DNA from 2 places in the Pleomorphochaeta naphthae genome. Region 2 is predicted to be linked to the other one. Evidence: riboswitches for the same ligand, from Rfam matches in the RefSeq annotation. Region 2 holds a riboswitch; the other holds the start of a gene.
What was found. A riboswitch is a leader RNA that binds a small molecule or an ion and turns the genes downstream of it on or off. The one in region 2 is predicted to bind thiamine pyrophosphate.
Positions count from the first base shown of each region.

Region 1: it holds a riboswitch for thiamine pyrophosphate, as region 2 does, so the genes downstream of both, cytX (putative hydroxymethylpyrimidine transporter CytX) here and ACZ5SO_RS15580 (thiamine ABC transporter substrate-binding protein) in region 2, are expected to answer to the same signal.

Region 1 is NZ_AP042457.1:3,304,172-3,307,597, forward strand. It holds gene thiM (hydroxyethylthiazole kinase) at 1-148, opposite strand, end outside; gene cytX (putative hydroxymethylpyrimidine transporter CytX) at 141-1,298, opposite strand; TPP riboswitch at 1,337-1,442, opposite strand; gene ACZ5SO_RS14990 (class I SAM-dependent rRNA methyltransferase) at 1,559-2,779, opposite strand; gene ACZ5SO_RS14995 (HAD family hydrolase) at 2,859-3,426, shown strand, end outside.
Region 2 is NZ_AP042457.1:3,431,496-3,434,921, reverse strand. It holds gene ACZ5SO_RS15590 (hypothetical protein) at 1-173, opposite strand, end outside; gene ACZ5SO_RS15585 (NAD(P)H-hydrate dehydratase) at 170-1,645, opposite strand; TPP riboswitch at 1,704-1,791, shown strand; gene ACZ5SO_RS15580 (thiamine ABC transporter substrate-binding protein) at 1,849-2,880, shown strand; gene ACZ5SO_RS15575 (ABC transporter permease) at 2,957-3,426, shown strand, end outside.

The DNA.
Region 1 (3,426 bases), 130 kb from region 2:
AAGCTAAATCTCTTACTTCCTCTATACAATCTGCCATAGCAGGGGAGGCTCCACTAGAAAGTAAAATATTTGCGACATCATTAACAGTTACATAGTTAGTGATACAGTGAATTAAGGGATGAGTGTTTTTAACATTGTTATTAATCATTATTTTTTCCTTTTTTGATTAAAAAATTATATATTATTACTAAAAGAGAAGTAGTTATTAAAACAGGTATTGAGATTCCAAGAGGGAAATTATAGTTTAATAAAAGTCTATAAAGAATAAAGCCAATTATAAAAATAATAAAATTTGGAAGATTTAAATTTGAACTGCTAATATCTTTATTTATGAAAAAGAAATCAGTGATTTCTATAGCTACCATAGGAACAAATACAGAACTTATTAAGTACAGAAAACTTTCTAAACTTCCTTGATTCCAAAAGATAGAAATTAGTAAACCTATAGCAACACATAGAATAGAAACTATCTTTTCATTAACTTTAAAAATAGAAAAACTTACCCCGCAGGAAAATGCATCTAAAAATGTAGTTGTAACTGTAGATAATATTATTATTAATAAGCCAATAGTTCCCATATTTGATTTCAATAGTATTAAAGTAAAATCACTTTCTCTAAAAAATAGAGCACAGGCTAAGCCAACTATGTACATCCAAGAACTTGCTAAAAAATAAACAACAGAACTAACTAGTGGTATATTTTTATGATCTCCTTCCTCTTTTGTGTAGTCACCTATTAAAGGAAGCCATGATAAAGGCATAGCAATAGATAATTCTAGTGCTGTAAAAATATTTAAAGTAGATGGCATAGCTGTATAATTAGTTGGAGAAAATATTTTTTTGCTAGCTAAAATTGATAGAATAAATAAGAGAGTCATTACAATAATTGGTAGAATTTTTAACTCTCTAAATTTTATTAACAACCAAATACAAATTAAAATAGCAATGAGAATTGACCAATAAACGGATTTGATATTTGGAGTTAGAATCTGAACAGCATTAGCAGCTGAATATATCATTACAGCTGTCCAACCTATAAGTTGTAATCCATTTAAAGTAGCAAAAAAGTAACTTCCTTTTTTTCCAAAAGATATAGAAGTACTTTCCATAGCAGATAGCTTTAATTTAGATGAAATTAGACCAACAAGATACATAAGGAAACAGCCGATTAGGTGTCCTATGATAATTATCGTAATACCGAGTTTTAAACCTAGTGGAGCAAATAGAGTACCTGTAAAAATTTCAGCTATAGAAATTGCGGCACCAAACCAAAGGAGAATTGAATTGAGATATAGCAACTAAACATCCTTCGAACCAATACACTGATAATATAGAAAGATGTTCTTTTGAAACTCCCTCCGCTGGTATTATCCAGATCAGGTTAAAGGGTCGAAGTTAATTACTTCCTCTCAGCTTGCCTACAAGCTCCCCTGGTTCTTCTTTAAATTTATTTTATCTTAGCACTTAAAAAGGATAGGGACAAGAGTTATTTCAAAAAAGAAAAAAGCCTTATTTCACACTAGATGAAACAAAGCTTTTTATTAAATAATATAGACAATTATTTAATTACTTTTAAGATATATCCGCAGAGATATTCACTTTCTGGGAAAGCTAATCTAGTTGGGTGATCACTAGAAGCTGTTAAGGTTTCTAAAACTTGGATTTCCATATTATTATCAATAGCTGCCCAAGATAAAATAGTTTTAAATTTTTCTAAGCTAATCCCACCAGAACAAGAGAAAGTTGCAATAATTCCACCATTTTTAATTTTTTTCATAGCCATTCTATTTAAGTCTTTATAAGCTCTTGAAGCTCCCTCGACTTGGCTTTTTTTCTTAGCAAGTTTAGGTGGATCTAATATCATCATATCATAATAATTATCTTCAATATTTCTCATTTCTTCAAAGATATTGCAAACTTTTGTAGTAACTTTTTCTCTTGCATCTTCTTCAAGTATTTTATTATTAATATTGATATGGATATTTTTTAAAAGAGATTTTAGAGCAGTGTTAGAAGCATCAAGTGCATGAATTTTCGTAGCTCCAGCTTTTAGAGCATGAAGAGTAAAACCCCCTGTGTAAGAGAAAGCATCTAAGATAACTTTATCCTTACAATACTTTTCTATTTTTACTCTGTTATCTTTTTGATCACAGAAAAAACCACTTTTTTGACCAGTTCCAGGAATTATCTCATATAAAATATTTTCCTCTTTAAATTGTATAGGGTCAAATTTAGTTTCTGGTTTGAAATATCCAGTTTCATTGTAGTAAAGAGTTATTTCTTTTAAGCCTTCAAGTCCACAAAAGTTTGGATCTGTGCTTAAAATAATCAAGTTAGGTTTTAATATATTATATAAAGTTTTAACTACTATATCTTTAATTTCAAAAGCAACTCTTGAACTAGCAATAACACGTATGAACCCATTATAGTAGTCTGCAACAATGCCAGGAATAAAATCAGCTTCTGAGAAAATTAGACGGAAAGCATTTGTTTTATTAGCTTCTAATAAAATTCTCTTTCTCCTTAAAATTGATTCTTTAACTTTTGTTTCCCACCATTTATCATCTATAATATCATTTTCTTTCCAACTTAAAAGATGAATTGGAATATGTGACAATTTATCATAATACCCTAGTGCAATAAAATTATTATTTGAATCTACTACCTTGCAAACACAAGGAGATGTGCAATTAACCTTATTAATTGCTCCTGAAAAAACCCAAGGGTGATGGTTTTTAATTTGTTTTTCTTTACCCGATTTAATACTTATTATATTCATAATACAACAATAGAGTTTTTTCTTTTAATTGTCAAAACAAAGGTTGATTAAATACCTATAGTTGTTAATAATTAAATTCATGAAAAAAAAGCCAATAAAAGCAGTGTTATTTGATTTAGATGGAACTCTATTATATACCTTAGAAGATATTAAAGCTTCTGTGAATGTTCCTTTAATCAATAGAGGCCTCTCTCCTATATCAATTAGTGAATGTAGAGAAATTGTAGGACATGGACTTAGAAATGCAATAGAAACTAGTTTTACTAGACGAGGGTATATAGCTAGTGAAGAAGAAGTTGATATAGCTTTAGTGGAACTTCAAACTTATTATAAAGCAAATCCAACTAAATATTGTAAACCTTACGATAAAATTAATGAATTTTTAACAAAGTTTAAGATTCCTTTTGGGGTATTATCTAATAAAGATGATCAAATTGTAAAACAAATTGTTCCTGAAGTTTTTAGTGGTATAAAATTTGATTATGTATGTGGTGCTAAAGATGGGATACTTAAACCTAGCGGTCTTAGGATAATTGAATTTTGCCAACGATATAATTTAGAGCCTTTAGAAGTCTTATATGTTGGTGATAGTGAAGTAGATTATAAAACTGCTATAAATGCAACATCTCAAGTAGCTCTAGTTACTT
Region 2 (3,426 bases):
ATTATTGCTAAAATATATCCTAAAAACATTACGCAAATGAGAACACTTCTATTGTTAAATAAAAATTCTCTCATATTTAATAAAATTGGGAATTTTACCCCAAACTCTTGAGTTAATAATATTAAACTAGTATAAACTAAATAAATTATGGTAAAAAACCAAATTTGCATCATAATAATTGCTTTCCTATATATGTGATAAGTTTTTCACTATCAAAATAACCTAACTCTTTATTTGCCTCATATCCAGCATTTATATGAAGCTTAACACCTTCATGTGAGCTCTCATGAGCAGATAATCCATAAGCTAAAAGTGCTGCAATACAACCTGATAATACGTCTCCACTACCAGCTACAGCTAAACTTGGATTAAGATTATATAAAATTAATGGTAATTTATCAGGTGAAACTATATATATAACACTTGCTTTACAAACTATTGTCGCCTTTAATTTAAAACTCAATCTTTTTAAACTGTCGATTAAATCTTTAGTATTATCTATTGAATAATCTTCTAACACTGCATTAGCTAAAACTTTTAGTTCTCCTAAATGTGGGGTAAAAACTAATTGATTATCATTTATTATGTTACTTTTATTTTTTTTATATAAAGAAGCAAAGCATTTTATTCCATCAGCATCAATAACCATAGGTTTATTAAAAGAGAGGATTTTTAACAATAAATCTTCCCTATTCTCTCCCCACCCTGGGCCGGCTAAAATAGCATTATAGCTACTTAAATCAATAGAAGGTTCTATTTTATTAACTATTATTGAAGGACTTTCTGTAGCTACTATATTATATATCTCTTTATCACAATAAGCAGTTACTAATCCACATCTAGAACTAAAAGCTGACTTACTAGTTAATCTTAATGCTCCTGAGTATTTACTGCATCCACCGAAGACAGCTAAATGCCCCCTTGTTTTCTTATATGCATCTTTTTTTAGAGGAGAGATATTTACTTTCTTTTCATCATCTAGCTGTGCAATTGGTTTTATAAGATTAATCACTTGAGGTGGAAAACTTGGATTAATTTCTTCTATCTCATTACATTTAGATATATTATTAAAATGATAATATAAAATTTTTAAAGGCCCCATTGAAAATGTGTAGTCTGCTTTTATAGAAGGCCCATTTACATTATCACACAAGCCACTTGGAACATCTACACTATATTTAATAGCTTTTGTATTGTTTATTAGAGTTACTAAATCTATTAAATTTTCTCTTAGTTTACTTTTTAAACCAATTCCAACAATTCCATCTATTATCACAGTAGCTGAATTAAGAATTTCTTTAATTTCTGAAAATTGTAACTTAAAATCATAGATAGGAATCTCATAGCTCTCAATTATTTCTTTCTGAATAGAAAAACTCTCACTAAATCTATTAGAACATAAAATTACTTTAATATTTTTAAAGCCATCATTGAAAGCACACCTTGCCATAACAAGGGCATCACCACCGTTATTTCCACCACCACAAACAACAACAATCTTATCATCTTTCTTGATATTTTTTTTCATATATAACCAAGCTTTTAATCCTGCTTGTTCCATTAAAATTATACCTGGTTGATGAAAAGATTTTTGTGATATTTCATCAATTTTTTTTATATCTTCACTATAGTATAAATTTCTCATTCTTCAATGTTACTCTAATGCTAAACACTTGACAAGAATTATTGACATTATTACCCTAAGAATTGTCCTGGGGTGGCTTTTGCCTGAGATAAAACCCGTTAACCTGATCTGGATAATGCCAGCGTAGGAAGACAATCTGATTTATCTTTAAATACATTATTGTATCCAACCCTTAGGCCAAATATCAATTTGGAGGCTTTTATATGAAAAAGTTCTTATTAATTGTTGTGGCCTTATTTGCTACAACCTTAGCTCTCTTTGCATCTGGTACTAAAGAGAATTCACCAATTCAATCTAATGAAATCACAGTATATGCTTATGATGCTTTTTGTGGGGATTGGGGTCCTGGTCAAAAAGTTGTTGAAGCTTTTGAAGCTAAAACTGGTATAAGTGTTAACTTAATTTCTGCAGGAGATGCCATTGAAATGTTAACTAAAGCAGAATTAGAAAAATCTAATCCTAAAGCAGATGTTATCATTGGTATTTCAGATGATATGGCACAAAAGGCTTACAAAAGTGACCTTTTTGAAAGTTATGATTCTCCAGCATTGTCAGATATACCAGATTTCTTAAAATTTGATTCTCAAAATAGATTATTACCATTCGACTACGGTAATTTTGCTTTTGTCTATGATAGTGAAAAAATTAGTAAAGATGAACTTCCAACTTCTTTAGAAGAGCTCACTGATCCAAAATTTGAAGACAAAGTTTTATTAATAGATCCAAGAACATCTTCTGTTGGTCTAGGTCTTCTAATATGGACTCGCGAAGTGTTTGGTGATGATTATTTAAATTGGTGGGAAAATATGAAAGATAATGCTCTAACAATTACTGAAGGTTGGTCTAGCGCATATGGTATGTTTACTTCAGGTGAAGCTCCAATTACTCTTTCCTATACTACATCTCCTGTCTACCATGTAATGTATGAAGATACTACAAGATACCAAACAATTATTTTTGATGAAGGACATAGTGCAACAATTGAAGGCGTTGGTCTATTAAAAAGTAGTAACAACAAAGAAAAAGCTAAACAGTTTATAGATTTTCTTTTAACAGATGCACAACTAGATATAGCAACTGCTAATTCTATGTATCCAACAAATTTAAAAACAGAATTGCCAAGTGCTTTTGATTGGGCTCCTAAACCTAAGGTAACTTTAAGTTTGGAAGCTAAAGATATTGATGAAAACTTAGACACTTGGTTAGATCAATGGACTGAAGTAATGAGTAAATAATATATTCTTAAGGCTTTCCTATTTCTTTTTAGGAAAGCTTTTGTTATAACTCATATATAATTAATAAGAGGGATGTATGAAAACAAATAATATTGACAATCGTAATCTTTATGAAAAGATACTTCCATTACCTTCGCTTGTTCTCTTATTTGCTATTTTCTTACTCCCTCTTTTAAGCACTCTCTCTAATGCTTTTATAATAGATAATAAATTTACTGTATCTAATTTCTTTAAACTTTTTGTAGATCCTTATACGCTAAGAATCTTAAAATTTACAATTAATCAAGCTTTTGTCTCAACTCTTCTATCTCTTATTATTGCTTTACCAGGAGCATATTTATTAGTCAATTACCAAGTTAAGGGTAGAAAGATCATTCTCTCTATTTGCACAATACCGTTTGTATTACCTGCAATTTTAGTTATTCTTGGTTTTGTTACCTTTTATGGGAATAATGGCTTTTTAAATGTAATGTTAATGAAAATATTCAATCTAGAATCTGCTCCTCTAAAAATTCTTTATTCTTACAAGGCTATAATTATTGCACA